Regions from separate parts of the Paenibacillus sp. JT31N7 genome, predicted to be linked through region 3. Evidence: riboswitches for the same ligand, from Rfam matches in the RefSeq annotation. Region 3 holds a riboswitch; each other region holds the start of a gene.

The links. A riboswitch is a leader RNA that binds a small molecule or an ion and turns the genes downstream of it on or off. The one in region 3 is predicted to bind cyclic di-AMP.
Region 1: another riboswitch for cyclic di-AMP. It lies ahead of AC58P5_RS27455 (C40 family peptidase); the one in region 3 lies ahead of AC58P5_RS09425 (TrkH family potassium uptake protein).
Region 2: another riboswitch for cyclic di-AMP. It lies ahead of AC58P5_RS17085 (CAP domain-containing protein); the one in region 3 lies ahead of AC58P5_RS09425 (TrkH family potassium uptake protein).
Region 4: another riboswitch for cyclic di-AMP. It lies ahead of AC58P5_RS12125 (3D domain-containing protein); the one in region 3 lies ahead of AC58P5_RS09425 (TrkH family potassium uptake protein).

Annotation. Positions count from the first base shown of each region.
Region 1 covers NZ_JCAUAT010000013.1:25,808-31,545, forward strand. Annotated here, with positions in the region: gene AC58P5_RS27440 (M1 family metallopeptidase) at 1-720, shown strand, start outside; gene AC58P5_RS27445 (hypothetical protein) at 730-1,551, shown strand; gene AC58P5_RS27450 (SurA N-terminal domain-containing protein) at 1,758-2,348, shown strand; cyclic di-AMP (ydaO/yuaA leader) riboswitch at 2,526-2,673, shown strand; gene AC58P5_RS27455 (C40 family peptidase) at 2,677-3,141, shown strand; gene AC58P5_RS27460 (cryptochrome/photolyase family protein) at 3,291-4,682, shown strand; gene AC58P5_RS27465 (DUF1540 domain-containing protein) at 4,724-4,945, shown strand; gene AC58P5_RS27470 (SRPBCC domain-containing protein) at 5,146-5,595, opposite strand.
Region 2 covers NZ_JCAUAT010000003.1:537,549-543,286, reverse strand. Annotated here, with positions in the region: gene AC58P5_RS17090 (M42 family metallopeptidase) at 1-552, opposite strand, end outside; cyclic di-AMP (ydaO/yuaA leader) riboswitch at 1,105-1,240, shown strand; gene AC58P5_RS17085 (CAP domain-containing protein) at 1,246-2,037, shown strand; gene AC58P5_RS17080 (Dabb family protein) at 2,560-2,850, opposite strand; gene AC58P5_RS17075 (DUF6382 domain-containing protein) at 2,924-5,074, opposite strand; gene AC58P5_RS17070 (A24 family peptidase) at 5,105-5,623, opposite strand; gene AC58P5_RS17065 (hypothetical protein) at 5,637-5,738, opposite strand, start outside.
Region 3 covers NZ_JCAUAT010000001.1:2,090,095-2,095,832, forward strand. Annotated here, with positions in the region: gene AC58P5_RS09420 (potassium channel family protein) at 1-157, opposite strand, end outside; gene AC58P5_RS09425 (TrkH family potassium uptake protein) at 171-1,514, opposite strand; cyclic di-AMP (ydaO/yuaA leader) riboswitch at 1,572-1,721, opposite strand; gene AC58P5_RS09430 (CPBP family intramembrane glutamic endopeptidase) at 1,901-3,559, shown strand; gene uvrC (excinuclease ABC subunit UvrC) at 3,827-5,738, opposite strand, start outside.
Region 4 covers NZ_JCAUAT010000002.1:402,930-408,667, reverse strand. Annotated here, with positions in the region: gene AC58P5_RS12150 (glycoside hydrolase family 84 protein) at 1-1,411, opposite strand, end outside; gene AC58P5_RS12145 (spore coat associated protein CotJA) at 1,639-1,824, shown strand; gene AC58P5_RS12140 (spore coat protein CotJB) at 1,863-2,129, shown strand; gene AC58P5_RS12135 (manganese catalase family protein) at 2,207-2,776, shown strand; gene AC58P5_RS12130 (hypothetical protein) at 3,155-3,376, shown strand; cyclic di-AMP (ydaO/yuaA leader) riboswitch at 3,642-3,831, shown strand; gene AC58P5_RS12125 (3D domain-containing protein) at 3,843-4,787, shown strand; gene AC58P5_RS12120 (polysaccharide deacetylase family protein) at 4,835-5,738, opposite strand, start outside.

The sequences.
Region 1 (5,738 bases), on a different contig from region 3:
GAAGGGTTCACTTCCTACACGGAGGATAAGCTGATGGAACTGGAATACGGGACGAAGCCCAACCTTCCGGTCGAATCCAGTTACATCACCGCTCCGGCTGCTCTGCAGAAAAATGCGTGGGGTTACCGCAGCCACGGCGAATACGCCGACAACGTGTATACCCGCGCCAAGCTGGTTCTCAAGGAAATCGAGCACCGGGTCGGGCTTAACACGATGGACCGTATTATGAAAACATACTTCCAGCGTTGGAAATTCAAGCATCCGGGCACCCGCGATTTTCAAACGGTCGTGGAGGAAATCACCAAAACGAAATGGACGGAGTTTTTCGATCAGTATGTATACGGCAGCATGATGACCGACTATGCGGTCGATAACATCCGCATCCGCCAGGCGAACGAGTCGGGACAGACGTTGTACGAAAGCAGCGTGCTGGTCCGCAAGTTCGGAGGCAATGTACCGGCTGTGCCGATCCGGTTCCATTTTGCCGACGGCTCGGCGACAGAGAAGGTCTGGGACGGACAGGGCGAGCAGATCGAGTACAAGCTGACCCATAAATCCCCGGTGGATTGGGTTTCTCTGGACCCCGCATACACCATGAAGCTCGAAAACCGGCATATCAACAACTATATGAAAACCGAAGTCGACACCACGTGGAGAATCCGCTGGACCCTCGGCGTCGTCAAACTGCTGGAAACGCTGTTCGATACTGTAGCCTGGTGAGGTGATGAGATGCTCCGCTATCTTCGACAAGGCTTGACGGCCGCCCTCAAGCAGCCGTTCGCCGTTTGCGTGCTGTATGTGTACCAGTTTGCCTGGGGGATTCTGCTTTATAAATGGGTCCAATCCATTATCGTCCCCCTGCTCCACCGTTATCCGGCAAGCGATCAGCCCCAGAGCGCCATTCATTTGTTCGTGGCGGAAAGCCAGTTCCGACTTGTAAAAACGGATCTCATCCAGCCGTATCTCGAATGGTTTCTCATTCTGCTGGCCGTCCGGATGCTGATTAGTCCCATGCTGAACGCAGGCGTCCTGTACTCTCTGGAACACCGGCAGATGAATGCGGGTTACCGGTTTATGAAAGGAATACGCGAGCTTCTGCTGCCCTTCTTCCTCTATTATCTTCTTCAAACGGTCCTGGTGCTTGCTCCGCTCTACTGGCTGGCTCCCAAAGCACTTGCTTTGTTCAACGAAGCCTACGCATTCGAGCAGCTTCTCCTGTCCCTGCTTCCTTGGGCGGCTCTCTATGCCGTGTATGCCCTGCTCATTCAGCTTATCTTCCTGTTCCTGCAGTTCGGCCGGGCCTCCGAGGATCGACGTGGACTTCTCGCGGTGCTTCCGGTCGTGTTCCGCCAAGGCTTGCGGATCACGTGCAATGCCCTGCTGCTCATCCTGCTCGGCTTCCTTCTTGCCGTTGCGGCTACTACCGCATCCTATGTGTGGGCAGGCTTGACGGCCCTCATTATCCACCAGATATACCCCCTGGTCCGCACCTTTGTCAAAATGTGGTCCATCGCGGCGCAGCGTGAAATCTGGGAAAGCTACCGGACCTAGAAATGCCCGTTATTCTGCCCGTAAGCCGGGAGGCAAAACAGACGCGTCTCAATCGTCGGACCGTCTTATCAGCCGTTCTCTTTCCGGATGGTTCCGGCGCGATATCCGTCTCCCCCTGCCGTTCACCGGCCAGGGGGGTTTTTAGTTTCCATTTGCGTTTTTTTCAGCTATCATGGAAAGATAGAAGATAAAAGGAGGCATTACCGATGATATCCCCACGGACAAGCACCGTCGTGGCGGCAGTAATTGGCCTTTGTGTCGCCGCCGGGTCGTTCTTTTACGGACAGTCCGACGTTAAAGCCAAAGAGGTTGTGGCGATCGGTCACGACGTCCGCATTTCCAATCAGGCATTCGACAAAATGAAAGCCGAAGTCGACCTGGCCTTTCAAATGCAGGGCGCTCAAAACAATTTGACCAACGATCAGCTGCTCGATCTGATGCTTAAGGACGAGCTCTTCGTCCGTTACGGCCAGAAGCGCGGCGTCAAAGTCAAGGAAGCCGAAGTGAAGCAGGCTGTCGATCAGCAGCGCAAAGCGCTGGAAGCAGCCGGCCCCGAAGCGGCTCAGTTGAAAGAGATGCTCTACAAAAGCGCCGGCTTGACCGAAGCGACCTACTGGACCGATCCTAAAACCGTCAACCAGTACGCCAAATATCTCCTCCAGCAAAAAACGATCGAGTATCTCGTCAAAAAAGGCGAGCTGAAAACGCAGGAAGACCTCAACGCCCTGCAGGAAAAACTGCTTGCCGAAACGAAACCGGGGCTGCGCGTGAAGTTTCCGGATCAACCGAAGACTTAGATTGCCTCTAAGCTGAAAGACATGGAAAACCCGCCCTCTTTATACAAGAAGGCGGGTTTTTTGATCTATTTTTTGCCCTGAAATCCGACTAAATAACTGCTTTTGAAACTTTTTTGTAACTATTTTTAGTTTTTTGGAAGGAATTTCTGGACCTATGGCGAATATTTAGTGTCGAACAGAAAAAGATTGCCGAATTTCTTCTTAGACGAAAAGGAAGAGAACGGGGGATCCACTCTGGGTGAATTGATCTTGCAACAAAGGGATCATAGGGGACACCTTCTACCGAACCCTCCAGCTAACCTCGTAGGCACAGGAAGGAGCAACACAGTTGAAGAAAGTCTTGTTGTTTGTTTTGAGCTTGACCCTGTTTTTGAGTGTGGAAATCGGCAGCGCATCCGCGAAGTCGACGCTCAGCTCCACGATTGACGGATTGGTAGGGACGCCTTACAAGTATTCGGGCACATCGACCAGCGGTTTTGATTGCTCGGGCTTCACGTCCTACGTATTCGACCGGTTCGGCGTTGATCTGGCACGCACTTCAAAAGCACAGAACGGCCAAGGATCCTCGGTTGCGAAAAGCGATCTGAGACCGGGTGACCTGGTATTTTTTAACACCGACGGAAAAGGCATCTCCCATGTAGGTATTTACATCGGGAACAACAAGTTCGCCCACTCCGCCACGAACAAAGGTGTTACAAAGAGTGACTTGAGCGAATCTTACTATGCGAAACGATACGTTTCTGCACGCCGCGTTATCGGCGATGACCTTTTTAACAAGATCACTGCAGACTAGTAAGACGCACTCGTAATGGAACGCAGCATATACCCGAAAGGGAGCCCCGTAATCCAGGTTGCCGCCTGGCTTGCCGGGCTTCTTTTCATTTGCGCCGGTTTTCCTGTTACTATGAAGTTAGACGAAAAAGCAAGGAGCGTCCCTTCATTATGATCCTTTTTATTCATCGCAAAGATTTGCGGATTGATGACATGACTGCGTTTGATTACATTCACAGCTTGGGGCGTCCAAGCCTGCACATCCTGATTCTGGACCCTTTCCTTCTGCGCGACGGCCGGGAGCGGGAACACAGCGGAGTCAACTTCCTCCGTCACGTCTCCAGGCTGATCCGCGAATACCGGAAAGCGGGCGCGCATCTGGAGGTGCTTGCCGGCGAGCCTCATGCCGTGGTGGATCATCTGCTGGCCGAGCTCCCCATTGAAGAAATCGTCCTGCACGGCGACGTTACGCCCTATGCATTAGTACGTGACCGCAAACTGAAGGTTTCAGCTTCCGCCCGCGGCGTTCCGGTTACTACGCTGATCGACCATACTCTCGCCGATTTCGGGGATTTCCAGCACTTTGCGGAGCGCAGCACTCCTTACCAAGTATTTACCCCTTTTTATAAAAAATGGAACGCTTACATGCACCTTTTTTTCCGGCCGTCGTCGGCCGTCACCGTGCGCGATTTGCAGACACGGCCGCTGCCGGACCGCGAAGCCTGGTCCGCGCGATTTCCGCTTCCGCTGGACCCGGAAGCGGCCGGCACGGCGCCTGATCCCGCTCAGACTCTGAGCGGCTTTCTCGAAGGAGGTCTCCGCGCTTATGAAGCGCAAAGAGACCGGTACGCCTTCGAGACGACCAGCGGGATCAGCCGCCACCTGAACACCGGCGCGCTCTCCGTGCGCCGGGCGTATGAAGCCGCTCTCGGCAGCGAGCGGCACGAAGCCTGGACGCGCCAGCTGGCGTGGCGCGACTTCTACCTGTACCAGGCCGTCTATAACCCGGATTTCTTCGTCTACGAGAAGAAATTCGATTTCTCCGGCCTGGAGGACACGCTCTTCGAGCGGTGGTGCCGGGGGCAGACCGGCATTCCGGTCGTGGATGCGGCCATGGCGGAGCTGAACGCCACGGGGCACATGCCGAACCGGCTGCGGATGGTGACGGCCATGTTCCTGACCAAGAACCTGCGCTGTCCCTTCACGCTGGGTGAGCGGTATTTCCGGCGCAAGCTCGCCGATTACGACAACGTGCTCAACCGGGGCGGCTGGCTGTGGAGCGCTTCGCTCGGCTTCGACGCGTCTCCGTACTTCCGGGTGATGAACCCCGTCACGCAGTCGGAGACCCATGATCCGACGGGGATGTACATCCGGCGGTGGCTTCCCCGGCTCGCTCATCTGAGCGATAAGGAAATTCACAAGCCGCAGACGGACGCGATCGTCGATCTGAAGAGCTCCCGCGCCGCAGCGATCGAGATTTACAAGCAAATGCTGGCGGAAGCCAAACCTGCTGTCGGCCCGGGTCCGGCCGGAGCTTCCCGAAATGACTGCCCCCCTGTTTAAAGCTTCGTTCTTCGGGTAAATAGAAGTACGAGGTGATAAACATGGAAAATCCAATGGTGAAATGCAGCATTGCCAACTGCGAATACTGGGAGCAGGGCAATAACTGCAATGCGGAAGTTATTATGATCGAAGTAAACGCTCATTCGAACAAGCCACAACCGCAAGAACGGGACGGTCTGCCTTACGATTCCGGGCATCAGGATTCCGCCGAGGGCATCACCGACACCTGCTGTCAAACTTTCGAGGAACGTCATCATCACTAATTCAATCGAACTTTTCATTAAAAAATGAAAATGCCGACAGCAGAGGAACCGTAGAGTTCCCCTACTGTCGGCTTACAAAAATAATCCCGCTGAGCCAGCGGGTGATTAAGGCCGGACAGGCTTCATGCTGTCCGGCTTTTTTCGTGTGGAACGCTCCGCTTACTACCCCAGCCTTCTACGGGTCCCCTACCCTTTATCACTTACCAGCCGAGATCCAGTTTCTTTCCAGTCTCCACAAACGTTTTGATGGTGCTCAGCAGCATCCACCATGCGGAGTCCGTCTTCTCGTAGGATGGATGATTTTCAACCCACTCATCGTTGATCAGGGTCAGCTTGGTGCAGCCGCCGACCGGCTCCAGCTTAATGGTTACCCGCGTAGTGATATCCGCATGATTCGGATAATACGAAGGACCGGGATGTTCGATGTAACTTAGGACGCGGTTCGGCTCGTATTCCAGCACTTCTCCGTAAATGTGGACCGTCTGCTCGCCGTCATTGCCGGGTCCGATAAACCGGATAGATTCACCGGGGACATAAGAAGAATCGATCACACAGTCGAAAAAGATTTTACGGGTTTTTTCCGGCGTTACGAAAACATCCCACACCTGCTCCGGGCTGCCGTCGATATAAAAATGATAAGTAAGATCCATTGAAAATTCCTCCCTAGCCTAGTGTCGGCGTCTTGTGATAGCTTGTCTGTTTTGCTACCATCAACTTTACAGGGCCACGGCGCAAACGGATTGTAAAAAAGCGACATCTTCCCTGAGACTTCATCTGGAACGGAGGCGGCTCC
Region 2 (5,738 bases), on a different contig from region 3:
ACGGGATTTGACATACCCGTTCTCCAGCATGCGAACCCGCGGCTCGAAGGAGACGAAATCCCCGACACGAATTCCCAGTTTCTGCACCTCTTCGCGATTGAAAGCCAGTTCGTCCAGGCGCACTTCCATATTCTCCTCGACGCGCTTGTGGTCTCTCGCATCCGGAAAAACGTGAACCGAAGGCTTGGTCGTTAAAATGGTGCCTTCATAGCTGAGTCCCTGGCGGGTATGAACGCGGCAGTACTCGTTTTCGATGGCGGCCATCATAAAACCGCCCACCGATGTAAGGCGCAGACGCCCGTTGTCCTTGATGGACCGGACCATCGCACCGAGCGTATCCACATGGGCCGAGAGCCCGATCGTGTAATCGCTCCGTTTACCCGGAATCGTGATGATGCCGCAGCCTTTATTCGTCAGTTCCAGCGTATAGCCAAGCTTCTCGGTTTCCGCCTTCACTTTATCCATAATGTGATGGGTGTATCCGCTCGGACTCGGCGTTTGCAAAAGCATGTCCAGCACTTCGAGCAGATACGTTCTGTTTACTTGCTCCATAAACTCAACCTCTCCTTTTTTAACCCGGTGCGAGTAGTGTCGCCCAATCGAACCGTTTAGCGGCATTCTCACCGCCTGAACGGCGGCCGGTTTCCGTTTGTGAGCGCTATGTAAAGTCTTGCTTCTACTTAATACCCCGAAACTCCCTCTATCCATCAGTCCTAAAACAAGCGTCAGTTTTGACTTGCGTGCATCAATTTTCACTCGCAGATAGGCGATGGTTTTATTTTCATGGAAATTTTTGCCGAATACCTTCATTTTAGAAGGAACTCTCCGGTTTAGTTTCTTGCAATATGATTGTAAAACCGGGTTCGGATTCCGAAATTTCCAGGCGGATTCGGCGTGCATTCAAAAGCGCCTCTTACAGGTGATACTACACTGTTTCCCCTCTGTTTTCAAACGATAAACCCGTTTAGCGGAAAACAATCCGGCCGTTACTGGAAAACTTTGAGCGGTGAAATCTAGCAAATCGCATGCTAGGATTAAAAGGCTTCTTCCGGGACGGAGCGCAGCACAGAGCGTCATGCCTGCTGCTCTTCTCAGGCGGAAAGCAAAAAAACAAGGCCGAAGCTTCTACGGAAGCACGGGGGAACCCATTTTTGGGGTGAAGCCATGATGTTCATGGCCGGGTGATTGCTCTTTGACCCGAATCCGTCAGCTAACCTCGCAGGCCGAAAAAGGAGAGATTCTAACTTGAAATCTATCAAAAAAGCAACTCTCGTTGGTGTTTTTGCCCTTACGTCCGTTTTCGCTACAGGCGCCGCATCCGCCGCGCCATGCAACGTTTCCGGCGGAGACACGCTTGCTGCTCTTTCGAACAAATACGGCATTGATCTCGCCTCTCTTCTCACATCCAATCCGCAGCCCAATAATCCGAATTTCATTTGGAAAGGCATGCAGATCGTCGTACCGGCTGCACCTCCCGCCGCGGAAAAACCGTCTGCCGAGACGCCGGTCGCACCTGAAAAGAAACCGGAGGCCCAGAAGCCTTCCGCACCTGCGGCAAAACCGAGCGCTCCCGTGAACACGACGAAACCGACAAAACCGACAACCAAGCCTTCCGCACCGGCTGCTGCTCCGACACCGAAACCGGCTGAAAAACCGGCCGCTTCCCAATCGGAATATGCGGATCAAGTCGTAACGCTCGTGAACCAGGAACGTGCCAAAGCCGGCTTAAAACCGCTTGCTTCCGACAGCGCGCTTGCCGCGATGGCACTGGATAAAGCGAAGGATATGTACACAAATAACTATTTCGATCACAATTCTCCAAAGTACGGATCTCCATTTGATATGATGAAATCTTATGGCATCTCTTATACGTATGCAGGCGAAAACATCGCCAAAGGACAGCGCACACCGCAGGATGTCATGAATTCCTGGATGAACAGCCAGGGTCATCGTCAAAACATTTTGAGCCCGAACTTCACAAAAATCGGAGTCGCTTACTACAACGGCGAATGGGTTCAAGAATTTATCGCGAACTGATTGATTTTGTAAATGCACAGATGCAAAATTTAAATTAAGGCAATAATTTTATCATACGATCCAATCTAAATGCAGCTATGTACATCGGCCGTTCCTTAAATGGAACCGGCCGCTTTTTTTTGCGTAAAAGGCAGGCTGTAAGGAGCCAAATGCCTGGGTCAAAAGTAAGGAGTCGTCATAATGATGCAGGCGTTGGGGAAACTAGGCTGGACGATTTTTTGAAGTAACGCACCTATAAAAAACAATCTATCCATCGCAAACATTAAGATCAGGGGATTCTGTAGTAGAGCTATGATCATTATACGTTATTTTTATATTCTTTCAGATAACAACCTTACTGTGGCATTAAGCTAATCGGAAGGAGAGTTCCGCCGTTGAATGACATCGGAACAAAGGAATTCGCTCACCTTGAGATGATGATCATGACTTTCACGTCGCTTGTACTGTCGGCGGCTAAAACTATAAAAGAACCCGCCGCGATAAACGGCAAGTTCTTACGGATATAACTGATTTTTTGAAAAATTAGCTTTCAAAGTCTACGCATGGAGCAACGCCGTCTTTGGCTTCACCCATATAGGCGAGCACATCCTGATGGACGGGGTGCACATTGTATGCTTTGAGGTCTTCAAGAGAGTTAAACTTGGTGATCAAAACCAGATCATAAGAGCGTTCGGAATGGATTACATCCGCCCCTACTTCGATATGCAGCAGTTCGGAAATTTTACCTTCCATGTTTTGAAGTTTGGCTCTTGCTTGTTCCACGGACTCCGGGCTGCGGTCTTTAAGCTTGAAAAACACGACATGTGTAATCATTGGGCATTCTCCTCTTTCCCGTTTCTTCAACAACCTGTCCATTATATCATTAACGTTACGGGACCGGAACACATCAGCAGGTTCTGAAGCTAAATTCGGTGTGAATGATCCGCACGATATCACCGTCTTTCAAAGCGACCATTTGGTAAGGAATCAGCATCCCGTCGTTTAAAAACGTACCGTTTCGCGAGCCGAGGTCTTTGACCGCGTACCCTTCCGGCGTCCGTAAAAACTGCGCATGAATCCGCGAGATTCCCAGCACATTTTCGATATAGTCGGCATCCCCTTCACCGCGCCCGATTATAAAAGAATCCGTATCGAGCAGAATCGTTTCTTTACGCCCTTCCCGCATAACTTCGAGTACGGGATGACGGAACTTTGCAGGTGGCGGTGCTAACTCTGCTCCGAGAAAAACCGTCTCGTCTGCGGTCGTCACCGCAGATAAAGGAGGAGCCAGGAGCGTCGTACGTTCGCCCAAACCGGCGTAGTACTGCTCAAGCGACACCGGCTCCCGTTCAGCCGCAGGCGGATACAGGCTGCTGCCGGGGGGTGCCGCTTCTTTCGATTGGCTGGTACGGCGGCGGGGAAAGCCGATAGCCAGCAGAACGTAAGCGGCATCCAGCGCCAGCAGCGTCGCTCCGCTGCTGATATACAGCAGCGGGGACCCGGGAGCGCTGAAATAAGCGTTCCAGATCATCCCGATGATCAGGAATGCGCCTCCCAGCGCGAGGATTTTGCCGCGGGACCCGCGAAGCGGTCCCGCAGGGGCAGCCGCTCCCGCGGGCGCGGAGTGCGCTGGGGGCGCTGTATGCGACTGCGGCGCTGCGTGCGATTCGGCATGCGGCTGCGCCGGGGTTTGCCCGGCCGTCTGCACGCCGGAACCGGTCCGCCGCCGTCTAAGCGGCGCCACCGCAGCAGGCGGCGGCACGATTGACGCAGCCGCGATTGGAGCTGCCGCAGCAGAATCATCGAAATCGCGGTCATTTCGCTCGTCCCGTTGGGACCGAGAAACGCGATTACCCCCCCATGTTCCTGACGGAGCTGCGGTATGCGGAGCTTCAGTAGGCGGATCAGGCGTTTCGGGAACAGCAGGAGTTACCGCAGCCCCCCTTGCGGAAAAGCGGGTTACATCAGCGCCGACCGCCGCGGGTGAACCTTTTGCAAAGGAAGCTGAAATCGAGGCCGCACCGGAAACCCCAGCGGAAACGATTTTGCCCGGCAAGACCGGTTGCGTATAGCCCGAAGAGGCAGAAGCCGTACAATCCGGTCCGATAGTCACAGGATAATCGGTCCCGTCCGCAGCAATTTGTTGGCGTCTTTGGATAAACTTCTCTGCGGCACCGCGCGGCGGCTTCCGTTCTATACGACTTTCATGCCCAAGCCTTCGGGACGGCCCGGCCCCGCCTTGCAGCATATATTCGCTCTCTCCTGGCAAATAACCGTCACCAGCATCGTTACTTTGTCTGTGAAGCTGCAGCGGTTCCGTCTCAGGAATATTTTGCCCTGCTTTCTCCAAAACAGAAAGTGCCTTCCCCCTTCGTTCACTGAAATCCGCCGGGCTCTGTATGCCTGAATCCGGAAGAGTTGAATTCCGAATAAGCGAGACCACCTCATCCCCTCCTTCCCCGCCGTCAGTTCTAAAACTTTGCTTGCTCTCGCTTATTTCCAGATATATTCTCCTTTTGAAGTCTTGAACGGAGAAATTTCCATGCTCACAGTACTTGGCAAGTCTCTCGAGACTTCCGCTCGCTTCGGCCGGCAGCCGGTTGTTTAAGTCACGAACAAGCGCTCCCCACCTGTCGGAGGCGGGCACAGCCGGAATTTCCTTTAATGGAAGGCACAGCAGCGAGACGTCCGCCCAACCTCTTTCGATGTAAATGTAATTTTTGTCCACCACAAATCGGGATTCGGTCAACATATAATTGCCGCTATCGCTCACACAAGCCGCCGCTTCGTGCAGCAATTGTAGACACCCGGCGAGATCGGGACTGTGCTCCTTTAGAATAGAAGCCAAAGACCGTCTGGAACCCAGGTCGTAGAGCAGCTTAAGCTGACCTCCGGTCTCTTCTGTCTTCAAATTCAGCACCCTGGGTATCGGATATTCTTGAATCATCTTCAGCTGCAAAGGTGCCAGAAGTTCAAAGGTCAGCCCGTCTTCCAAGCCCACTTCCAGCCATCTTCCTTGTGATAACCGCATGCTTGCCTGCAATCCGAACAGTTCCATAGCTACATCCTTTCGCTTTCCTGAGGGGAATCAGTTAAAAGCAAAGCTTCCATACCAATAAGCAGCCACAACCCCCGGCAGTACCGCATACATAAAAGGAAACCGCAGCTGATCCTTTTGTTTCAGACTTTTCCAGAACGACAAATCTTTAAGAAATAAAAACATGGCCACCCCGCCGAATAAGCGGCCTAGTCGTTTGATTCCTCCTTTCCTCCCAAGAAGCAATCCCAAGCCGATCGCTCCCGCGAACAATAATGAATAAAGCGCGCACGTAAAAACGTAACCCCCGCCCGTTAAAGCTCCTATTGCCCCGAACAGTTTCACGTCTCCCGCACCGAGCGCCCCTGCCGCATACAAGATAAAGAGCGCAAAAAAACCGGTCATGCAGCCCGCCAGAGAGAAAACAAGTCCGCTCCAGCCATTTGTAAGCAGATGATACATTATTCCGGTGCCAGCACCTGCAGCAGTCAACACGTTCGGAATAATCGATTTTCGTACATCGGCTGCAAGCGCGGCCAGAATAAGAAGAGAAAGCAGCAGCTCCTCCATGGTCATGTCTCCTTTATGCGCCCAGCCAGACCCGCTCCAGCGCTTTCTTTTTCAAAACTAACGTTCGGTTGAAAAAAGGAACGGCAAGGGGAAAATCATAGGTGACTTCAAATCC
Region 3 (5,738 bases):
CCGCAACTACGGTATGAGTGAGCTTGTCGCTCATCTCGTCCACTTTTTCTTCATCTCTGTCGATGCCCAGCACCTCATGCCCGAGCTGAGTCAATTCTTGGGACAAGCTGGAACCGAAGCGTCCGAGTCCGATAACTGCATATTGAATGGAAGCCATTGTTTGTTTCTCCTTAACCTATCGTGATTTTTCCTTCGGGATAACGATACAGTTCTTTCTCGGCTTTAGGCTGCAGCGCATACGCCAATGTCAGAGGGCCGAGACGTCCGGCGAACATGGTGAGGGCGATCATTACCTTGCCGAACATGGTAAGCTTCGTGGTCAGCCCCAGGGTGAGTCCTACAGTCCCGAATGCCGAGGTCACTTCATACAAAATCATAAGAAACTCGTGATCTTCCGTCGTAGACAGAAGCATGGTAACGAAAATAACCAGGAAGAGTGCAAACATCGTCAGAGTGATCGCCTTCAGGATACGTTCCTTGCCGAGACGGTTGCGGAAGAAGACGATATCTTCTTTTCCCCGTACCATCGCGACGATTGCCCCTACGAGCATCGTAAACGTAGTCGTCTTGATACCGCCCCCGGTAGATCCCGGAGAAGCCCCGATGAACATCAGGATGATCATGAAAAATTGAGTGGCTTGGCGGAGAGAAGCGAGATCAAGCGTGTTCGCCCCCGCCGTACGCGGTGTGACCGATTGAAAGAACGATGCGAGAATCTTGCCGCCGAAGTCCAGCGAACCCAGCGTTTTCGAATTGGAATACTCGAAAATAAAAATAACGAGCGCCCCGGTCACGATCAAAATGCTTGTGGCGCTCAGCACCACCTTGGAGTGAAGGGTCAGCCTCTTCGTTTTCCGGTAATCCATCACATCCGACATCACGATAAAACCGATTCCGCCCAGAACAATGAGCGCCATCGTCACTACATTGGTAATAAAATCGTCGGCGTAAGCGGTCAGCGAGGAGAATGGGCCGGTAATGGGACCGAACAGGTCAAACCCCGCATTGTTGAAAAAGGAAACGGCATGCCAGATGCCGTAGTACAACCCCTTCGGAAACCCGAGATCCATCGACCAGCGGGCGGTAAAAAGGACAGCCGCGATTCCTTCGATGCTCAGCGAGTAGATCAGTACTTTCCGGAAAAGACGGACAATGCCTTCCATGCTGCCCTGGTTCAAGGCTTCCTGAAGCAGCAGCCTTTCGCGGAGCGATATCTTTTTGCGCAGGATGAAGGCAAACAGCGTCGCCATACTCATGAATCCGAGACCGCCGATTTGGATCAGCGAAATGATGACAATTTGCCCGAACATCGTAAAATGCGTCCCGGTGTCTACCACGACCAGACCTGTTACACAGGCAGCCGAGGTGGCCGTAAAGAGGGCGTCGATGAACGGAAGCGGCAGCCCGTCCGTTGACGAGACCGGCAGCATCAGCAGGCCGGAGCCGACGAGAATAATGAGCGCAAACCCGAGAACGAGAATCTGCGGCGGCGTAAATCTCGACTTTTTCAACACATAATTTCCTCCTATATGAAGCACAAAAAAGACACTGGAAACCCACTGCCTTTCGGTTATGGTTCCTGCTGTCGCCTACGAGGTTAGCTGACGGATTCGGATGTACAGGCCACCCTATTTACCCTGCCCTATTCAGGCACAAGCGGTAAAATTCACCCCAAAGTATGGTTCCCCCGTTTTCCTGCGGAAATTCGGCGTATGAAGTTGCGCGAAGAAATGAATCCTCCGCATTATATATCTGTTATTAAACAAGCACAAAGCTCTTTTAACCGGATTTTACGGGGGGAAACATAGACAATCTTCCTGCAGCTAACTGGGAGTCACGAATTGGCATCCTTACGCAAACTGTGATACGGTTAAAAAAACGATCGGAGAAGGAGCTGACCATGAAAAAATACGGTCTGGATAAACCGCTGCTGCTTCTCGCCCTGACCGGATTCCTTCTATATGCAGCCGTAGTTTTCATCTATAATACCGGGGCCGCTCCAGCCGATTCCGATCCTTACGAAACGCCTGCCTCCATTACGAAAGAACAAGCCGCGGAGGCAGCGGTCGCATGGCTGCGGCAAAGGCTGGGTGCCGATACCGAAACCGGTACCGGAGGCGTTACGGCCGGCGGGTCTCCCGGCACTTTCGTCAGCTACCAGTCGGAGAAGGAACTCAGCGGTTATCTCACCAAAGAGAAGCTTCAAACTTTGTATGACAAAAGCTACGCCGGCCGGGTGCCCGTCGATTACTACCGGGTGGAAGTCGCCGAGGCTCCCCCCTCGGTCCGGAAGTGGATCATCGATATCCATATGACCACGAAAGCCGTAATCGGCTGGTCCGGCATCGGCGGCGAAGCCCAGGCCGCCGTGTCCGCGGCGGATGCGGAAAAGGCCGCTCGGGAAGCGATAGCCCGGCAGGGATACGAAGAGGCGGAGTTCAAGCGAATCAGCCCTCCGGCCGCCAAGTCCGGCCTGTTGCTGTTCGAGCGGGAGAAAGAACCTATCGGGGACGCTAGACTGACGATCGGCGTGAAGCTGGACGGAACCTCCGTTTCCTCGTTCACCCAGTCGTTCCGGCTCCCCGCCGCTTTCACGTCTTGGCTGGAGCACCAGGAGGATACCGCCTCCATGTGGACCCGCATCAGCTTGTGGGGGAACGGCCTGATGGCTCTGATTGCCCTCGGTTATACCGTCCTTAAATGGAGGACGGTCGATTTTTCCCGGGGCGTCCTGCTAACGGCCGTGTATGCCGTGATCTACGTCATGAACAACATCAACATGTATCCGGCTTACAAAGCCGGCAGCACGCTGACGAGAAGCGGCCAGGAAGCGATGCTTTCGATCGGGCTGATCAACTTCGTTACGCTGCTGATGGCCGCCGCCGTCTACTTCTCTTTCACGGCGGGCGAAGCCTTGTGGAGACGCGAAGGAAAGTCCGTCATGCCCCGCTGGCGCGAAGCCGACTTCGGTTCGCGCGTAACCCGCAGCATGGTGCAGGGGTATCTGCTCTGCCTGTTCCTGCTCGGCCTCCAGCAGGTGCTGTTCCTAGTGGCGGAGAAAGGCTTCGGCGTCTGGTCGGTGAACGACCCGATGTCCTCTCCCCGCAACATGCTGCAGCCCGCTTTGCTTCCGCTGATGGCTTGGGCCGCGGGCATCTCCGAGGAGGCCACCTTCCGGCTGCTCGGCATCGCTCTGTTCAGCAGGCTGCTCAAGTTCAAATGGCTGGCCGTGCTTCTGCCCAGCCTCATCTGGGCGGCGGGACACACCGCCTACCCGATCTACCCGGTGTATACGAGGCTGATCGAAGTCACGGTGCTCGGCCTCGTGTTCGGTTACGCCTTCCTGCGGTACGGCTTCCTGACCGCCCTGTTCGCCCATACGGCCATGGACAGCATCCTTATGGGCTTGTCCCTTCTCACGGGCCAAGGACTGGCAGCAAGCACGCCTGCGCTCGGCCTGCTGTATATGGCGCTGCCAGCCGCCGTCGCCCTTGCGGTTTCCTGGCTCCACAAGCTGAGATTTGTGAGCGGAGGCAGGCAGAACCGGCGGCCCGTCTAGATGGGCGGCGGTTTTGTCTGAAGCGCCGGCAGTGAACCCGCCCGTCCGCCTGCCTGCAGCTAGCCGCCCGAAGGCTTTTGATATCCCGGCGCAGACACGGACCATATGATTGCGCCCTGTCATGCGGCGCCTCGCCACGCGGTGCGAAACGATTCGTCACGGTGCAGCATGGCCTAACAGCATGGTGTCAAGACCCGGCAACCGGCGGAAATGCAAACCACCGCCGACCTTGCGCCGCATAACATGCACAAAACAAGAGGAACCGTCTCAAATGGACGGTTCCTCTTGTTCTTGTTCTCCCCGCAGGGCGGTCAATATTTGTGCGGCGAGCTTCTCGCCGATCCCCAGAGGCCGGAAGTCTTCGACTGCGGCCTCTTTGATTTTTTTAACGGACCCGAAATGCTTCAGCAGCAGTTTCCGGCGTTTCTCCCCGATACCGGGAATGGCATCGAGCTGCGAAACGACCATCGACTTCGCCCGCCGCTCCCGGTGGAACGTAATCGCGAAGCGGTGGACTTCGTCCTGGATCCGCTGAAGCAGGTAAAATTCCTGGCTGTCGCGCGGAATAGGAACGACTTCGGCGGGATCGCCGGCCAGCAGCATCGCGGTTTTGTGCTTCACGTCCTTGGAAAGGCCGCACACCGGAACGAACAGCCCCAGCTCGTTCTCCAGCACGTCGATAGCGACCGACATCTGCCCCTTGCCGCCGTCCACGATGATCAGATCCGGCAGGGCAAGGTTCTCTTTCAGCACCCGCTCGTAACGGCGGCGGATGACTTCCCGCATGGACTCGTAGTCGTCCGGTCCCTGTACGGTCTTGATCTTGTACTTGCGGTACTCCTTCCGGTCCGGCTTTCCGTCCGTGAAGACGACCATCGCGGCCACCGGATCGGAGCCCTGGATGTTCGAATTGTCGAACGCCTCGATCCGCGTGACAGGCCCCGTACCGAGCCAGCTGCCGAGGTTCCCGACAGCCAGAACCGTGCGCTGCGCATCCCGCTCGATGAGGCGGAACTTCTCCTCCAGGCCGACGCGCGCGTTGTCCCTGGCCATGTCGACCATCTGCTTTTTCAGCCCGCGCTGCGGAAAATACACTTTCACCTTCAGCCAGCTCTCCAGCGCTTCCTTCACGTCCTTCTGCTCCGCCGTCGTCGGCATGCTGCGCGAATCGGAACCGGCGTGTTCCTCCGCTTCCGCCGCGAGCGGTGACGGCGATGCCGCCTCTTCCGTCGCTTCCTGCAGGATCTCCGGCGATCCGTCAGCTTCTCCGGCCTGCCGGGCAGCCGCTCCCGCCGCTGCCTCCGCACCGGCGCTCAGGCTCCCCGCAGGCAGCTCCTGCTGGCTGCGGCCGGGCAGGAAGATCTCCTTCGGCAGCGCCGGGTTCTCGCTGTATACCTGCATCACGTAAGTGATGAAGTCCTCGTACTCGTCCCCGTAGTACGGGAACATGGTCACATGCCGTTCGATCAGCTTGCCCTGGCGCATGTACAGAATCTGCACGCACATCCAGCCTTTGTCGGCCACGTAGCCGAAAATATCGCGGTCCACCACATCCGTCGTCGTAATCTTCTGCTTCTCCATCACCGCATCGATGTTCACGATCAGATCACGGAGCTCCTTCGCCCGCTCGAAGTTCAAATCCTCGGCCGCGGCGTGCATCTTCGAGGTCAGCTCCTGTTTGACCTGTTCGTGACCGCCGTTCAGGAAGCGCACGATCCCCTGCACCATCTCGTCATTCTGCTGCCGCGTAATGTCATGCTCGCACGGAGCCAGACACTGGCCCAGATGATAATACAGGCAGACGCGGTCCGGGATCGTTTTGCACTTCCGCAGCGGATACAGCCGGTCGAGCAGCTTTTTCGTCTCCTGCGCGGCAAACGCGTTCGGATAAGGCCCGAAATACTTCCCCTTGTCTTTGACGATTTTGCGCGTCACTTCCAGACGCGGATGCTCTTCATGGGTAATTTTGATATAAGGAAACGACTTGTCGTCTTTAAGCAGCACGTTGTAGCGCGGATAATGCTGTTTAATCAGGTTGCATTCCAGTATAAGCGCCTCGATGTTGCTTGAGGTCACGATATATTCGAAATCACGGATTTCCGACACAAGGCGCTGTGTCTTCCCGTCATGGCTTCCGGTAAAATAAGAACGCACGCGGTTTTTGAGCACTTTGGCCTTC
Region 4 (5,738 bases), on a different contig from region 3:
GATTTTCCGCAAAAATCCGCAGTTCCTTATACAGCGGCCCTCCGAATTCCTTCAGGGATCTTTCCCAGGATTCCCAGAGTTCATATGCTTCGGGCTTCCAGGCATACTCGGCTGAGGTGAACAAAGCAAGCAAAGAGGCCTGCAAATGCTCCATCGGATTGGACAAATAACCGAATTGGCCGTGCTTGTGCAGCTCGGCATCGCGGCCCTCCAGAGGCCCGAGAAAAAGCTTCTCGCGGACATAATCCGTCACCGGGTAGTTATCCCACAAGAGCATATCGTGATTGAACACCTTGTGAATCCGCTCGGCTTCCCCCGAGGTGATAACCGCCGGAGCGATGCCGATCCCTGTCCAGCAGACGAGTATACCCGGATCTACCAATTCGGCAAAGCGCTTCCGGTAAGGGCTGGAGCCGTCCTGGTAATACTCCGTCGGCGCCGTAATGAGCCTGGAGGCTCCGGGATGCGCTTGCACGAACTCGCGGTTGAACCGGTTCAGCAGATAAGCCTGCGCAGCCGCAGCGGGGCTCTCGTCTCCGCCAAACTTCTGTACATCGTCCGCACAGTTGGGATTCTGGAAAATATCGTCCATAAGCAGAGAGAAATGGCGGACTCCAAGCGTCCACATCTGGCTGGCTTTGGCAGCCAGCTTCTGAAATTCCTCGTTCGACGAGAAACAAATATCAAGCCCGGGCGAGAGGGCGTAAACGAAACGGACACCGGCTTTTTCGGCCGCATCCACATATCTGCGGATATGGCGGAGTTCTTCCTCCGGGTAAGGTTCCCGCCAGCGCCCGCGCAGGTACGGATCATCTTTCGGAGCGTATAGGTACGTATTCATTTTATGATCGCCGAGGAAAGCGATCAGATTAACCCGGTCGTCCGGAGACCACGGCCCGCCGTAGAACCCTTCCACAACGCCCCGTACGGGGAAAGCGGGGAAGTCCCGGATCGCGATAGCCTGCACAGCGGCCATCATCGGGCCTTTGCGGATGAGCTGCCTAAGCGTACGGACGGCATAGAGAGTGCCGGTGTGATCCGCGCCCGCCAGCACGATTATGCTTCCGCCGCGTCTGCCGCGGCGTGCCGCAAGGGTATAGCCCTCTTCGGGAATTCCGAGGGGGTCGCCGCTGCGCCGGCTTCGGAATTCCCGCAGTACGGCGGGATCGGCGGGCAGCTTGCCGATATAAACGGCCAACGGCATTTTAGCGGCGGAATGCCAGTCCTTGCAGGGAACAATGCGCTTGACGCCCGATTGGATAAGCAGATTCCGCAGCTCCAACAGAGCTTCGGGGGACGTATCCGCGCCTGCCATTATCCCGGCGGTTGAATACAAAGGCACGGTATACCCGCTGTATTCCATCTGCTGCGGAGGCGGGGTCAGAAGGGGAGCTTTCAGATGATGTGTCATGCCATCTCACTCCTTTTTAAAGGGGAAAAAGCTTCCCCGGATCGTCTCTCTTTCAATCATAAGATATTCATAGAGCCGATAGAGATGACAACCTTGCGGATTATTCCGCTTTTATTTCATGAATCTGGGCGCCCGCCCATACCGCTCCTGGGCGAATGCCATATGGTATTGCAGAGCCGCACCATTACCGGTTACAAGGAGGAAGCACATTGTATCCTGAAGTCCGCATGTATCACCCCTTCGTGGGGCCGTTCGATCCCTGTCCGCCGAAGCTTGTCAAAACGTACGTAACTCCGCCGCACCTGTTTATCCAGTTCCAGCCCATGTGCCTGCCGCAGTTTAGCCCTTATGAGGCATTGAAGCTAGGTACCCTTTGGCCGGAACTGTACAGCAGCTACGAACCCAGATGCTGATCCGGTCCGAAAGCGAAAGAGAGGGGAACGACAACCATATGCAAAAACAAATGGATGACAATTATTACCGGCTTCTGCACGACCTGCAAGCGGCCGATTTCGTACTGGTCGAATTGACTTTGTACCTGGACACCCATCCCGAAGATGCCAATGCTCTGCAGCAGTTCAACGAATTTTCCCAAAAACGGAAGCAAATCGCGCTGGAATACGAGCGTTTGTACGGACCGCTTCTGCAATACGGGCAAAATGCGCTGCCGCAGCAGACTTGGGAGTGGGCCGAAGCTCCCTGGCCTTGGCAGGTGTAACGTGTGTAGAGGGAACTGTATGAACGGCCTGGCCGGAAGATCAAGCACGGATATGCTTAAGGAGACGGGGGATTCCAATGTGGATTTACGAGAAAAAACTGCAGTATCCGGTTCGTGTAAGCAAATGCGATCCGCACATGGCCAAACTTCTGATCGAGCAGTACGGGGGTGCGGACGGGGAACTTGCCGCCGCGCTGCGTTACTTGAACCAGCGTTACACCATTCCGGACAAAGTGATCGGGGTGTTGAATGACATCGGGACAGAAGAATTCGCTCACCTCGAGATGATTGCCACGATGATCTACAAGCTTACGAAAGACGCTACCCCCGACCAACTGAAAGCCGCGGGTCTGGGCGAATATTACGTCAATCACGATTCGGCTTTGTATTACCAAAATGCGGCCGGCGTACCGTGGACGGCAGCTTACATTCAAGCCAAGGGCGATCCCATCGCCGACCTTTACGAAGATATCGCAGCGGAAGAAAAGGCCCGCGCCACGTATCAGTGGCTCATCGATCTGACGGACGACGTCGATCTTCAGGATGGCCTGAAATTTCTGCGTGAACGGGAAATCGTCCACTCGATGCGATTCCGCGAAGCGGTGGAAATACTTAAAGACGAAAGGGCTGCCCAGAAAATTTTCTAGCGGCCTGGACAAAAAGACGGGGAAACCCGTCTTTTTTCGGATAATTTTAAAGCCGGGGAAAGACCGATAGTCAATGGATATGGAAAAATTGAATAAGATTGCTAATTTTTCCGGAACGTTTCCCCTTCTGAAGGTGTCTTACTTATATACAAGTTATAGCTAAACAGTCTGTTTAAAGCGTCGGCGTCTAGTAAGAATTTTTATTAAAAAGCTGGAAATAGGCAAGAATTATGTCGTACTTACGAAAAATCTTAAAAAAATCGTCTATTTCAAGCAAATAAATACCACATTTTACCTATAAGTATGATAAACTGGAATAAGTTGCTTAAGAATTAGGAATAGAACCTAGATTTTGGAATCGAAAGGAGGCTGCTATTCATGGGGATTACATTAAGCCTGCTGATCGGCATGTTAGTTCTTTTAGCGGCATCATTAGGTCTGCGCAAACCGAAGGAATTTGACCGGTCCGATAACGTGCCGTTTCGTCCTTTCGATGATATTTACGAGGGAAAGAAACGTCCGACTGTAGAATCGGTACGAAGCCAGGCAGCCGTAAAAATCGAAGAAAAGCCGAGAGAAAGCAAACGAATCGCCAAATAAAGGTTTCCTCCTATGGGATGAATTACCTGGCCGCAAGGTGAATAAATGATGGTTTTTCTGAGAAATAGATGAGAATTACATAAGCGTGCGCTGAGCATAACGTTAATTTTCTCCCTTTGATTTTTTCGGTTTAAAGGGCGGAACAGGCTTCAAATAGGCTTGAAGAATCAGCTTTTTGCAGCAGGTTATCCGGCGGATTAAAAAAATGAAAAGGTCGGTTTTTACCAATTTGTGTGTGTTTGTTTCTAAAGATGTATGTGATAGCTTGTGTAAAGAGCCGAAACTTCAATCGTTTCCCGGATTTTCCAGGGGAGGATGAGGTGCGGGGGATGATTTACTTCGGAACCGTATCGCATGACTGCGGCGTCCGATAGGGGTGAATCGCTGGCAACAGCGTGGGCGACTTCTCAGTCCAAACCCGACAGCTAACCTCGTAGGCAATACCGAGAAGGAGCGTACATCAACTATGGCTTTAAAGCATCATTGGAAAAAAACTTGCGCTACTCTGCTACTAGGTGCAGTGGTGGCGGCATCTTCCGCATTCCAGTCGCAGGCGGCTGAAACGGAAGCGGCTAAAAACGACGGTCTGATGTTTTGGAAACTGGCCAAATCTTATCAGGAGATCGCCGCCGGCATTGCCGATACGGTAGGACAAGCAGCCGATTCGGAACTTGCCCAATCCTTCCTGACACCGGAAAATCAAACTCTGGTATTATCCGAGCCAAATTCCATGTGGAACTTCGCTTCCCAAATGAATATGGACGTTCTTGACCTCTTATCGTTAAATCCCGATGCGGATCCGCTTAGCCTGCCGGCAGGCAGCGAGCTGAAAATTGCGGGGGAAGCGGCTCCTGAGCAGCTTAAAGCTTTAAAAGCGACGTTAAAAGTTCCGGCGCAGGCACCGGCTTCGCCAAGCCAAGCGGATTCCATAAAACCTTCGGGGGCTCTTCAGAAGAGCAGCAAGCCGCAGGCTTCCGAGCCGAAGAAAAGCGCGGAGAATAAGGCCGTTAAGAAACCGGCTGCCAAAGCCGCATCGGCTTCCGCAAAATCCGGGCAGACGCTGACAACCGCGGCGGGCAAACAGGTTCAATACAAAAAAGCGCTTTCTATCAAGGCATCCGCTTATTCCGCGGACCCAAGCGAGAACGGCGGATATGCCGGAATCGATTACTACGGCAACAAACTGACCGTTGGCACCATCGCGGTCGATCCGAAAGTTATTCCGCTTGGCTCCACCGTATATGTAACGGGTTATGCTTTCCCGGGCCTCCCGGCCAAGGGAATGATCGCCAAAGCGACGGACATCGGCGGCGCGATCAAAGGCAATCGGATCGATATCTTCGTTCCGGGCTCCAAGGAGAAAGTAAATAACTTTGGCTATCAAAGTGTGAAAGTGTACATTCTTAAATAATAGGAGCCGAAAAGAAGGCGGGAGCGAATGCTCCCGTCTTTTGTGCGTTACAGACCCTTGGAAATTCCCATCAGCTCCGGCACCGTGACCAGCTTGTATCCGCTCGATTTCAAGGAACGGATCAAATCGGGAAGAGCAGTGACTGTACCGCTGAGATCGTGCTTGTCGTTACCTCCCGCGCTGTGCTGCAGTATGACTGAACCGGCCCGGGCTTTGGTCACAATGTTGCGGTATACCTGCTTGCCCGATAATCCTTTCCAATCCAGAGAATCCACATCCCAGTTCATGACCATCAGGCGATGGTCGGACATCCAGCGTACCTGCTCTTCATTGATGGCTCCGTAAGGAGGCCGCACAAGTCTGGGCGTATATCCGGTCAACTGTTTGATGACGTCCTGGGTACGCATAATTTGCGAAGAAAATTCCGAGGCGGTCAGTTTGGGCATAAAAGGATGGGTGTACGAGTGGTTGCCTACGACGTGACCCTCCCGCACCATCCGGTCGATAATCTCGGGATGTGCCTTAGCGCGGCTCCCGATCACGAAAAAGGTCGCTTTCACCCGATGCTTTTTCAAAATATCGAGCACTTGCGGGGTATATTTGTGATCGGGCCCGTCATCAAACGTGAGCGCGATTTTTTTTCCTTGGGAGGTTCCTCTCATCCGGAAAACCGCAGGGTACTTGTGATGAATCTCGGCTAAGCTCAGCTTGCGCTGCTCCGTTTTCTGAAGGGCGTTCGCTTCCTGATGATGCTTCTGAACGGGAACGTCTTTCTTTTTCGGTTCCGGTTTAGGAGCGGCTGCTTGTTTAGGTTTTACGGGTACGGAAGGCGAAGGGACCGGAGTAGCCGGTGATGCCGAAGGAGTCGCGGCGTTTTTCTTCTGGATCGCCGGATCTTTCGTAGGCTGGAATATTGCCGGACCTGGTACGGATGACGGACCTGGAACTTCG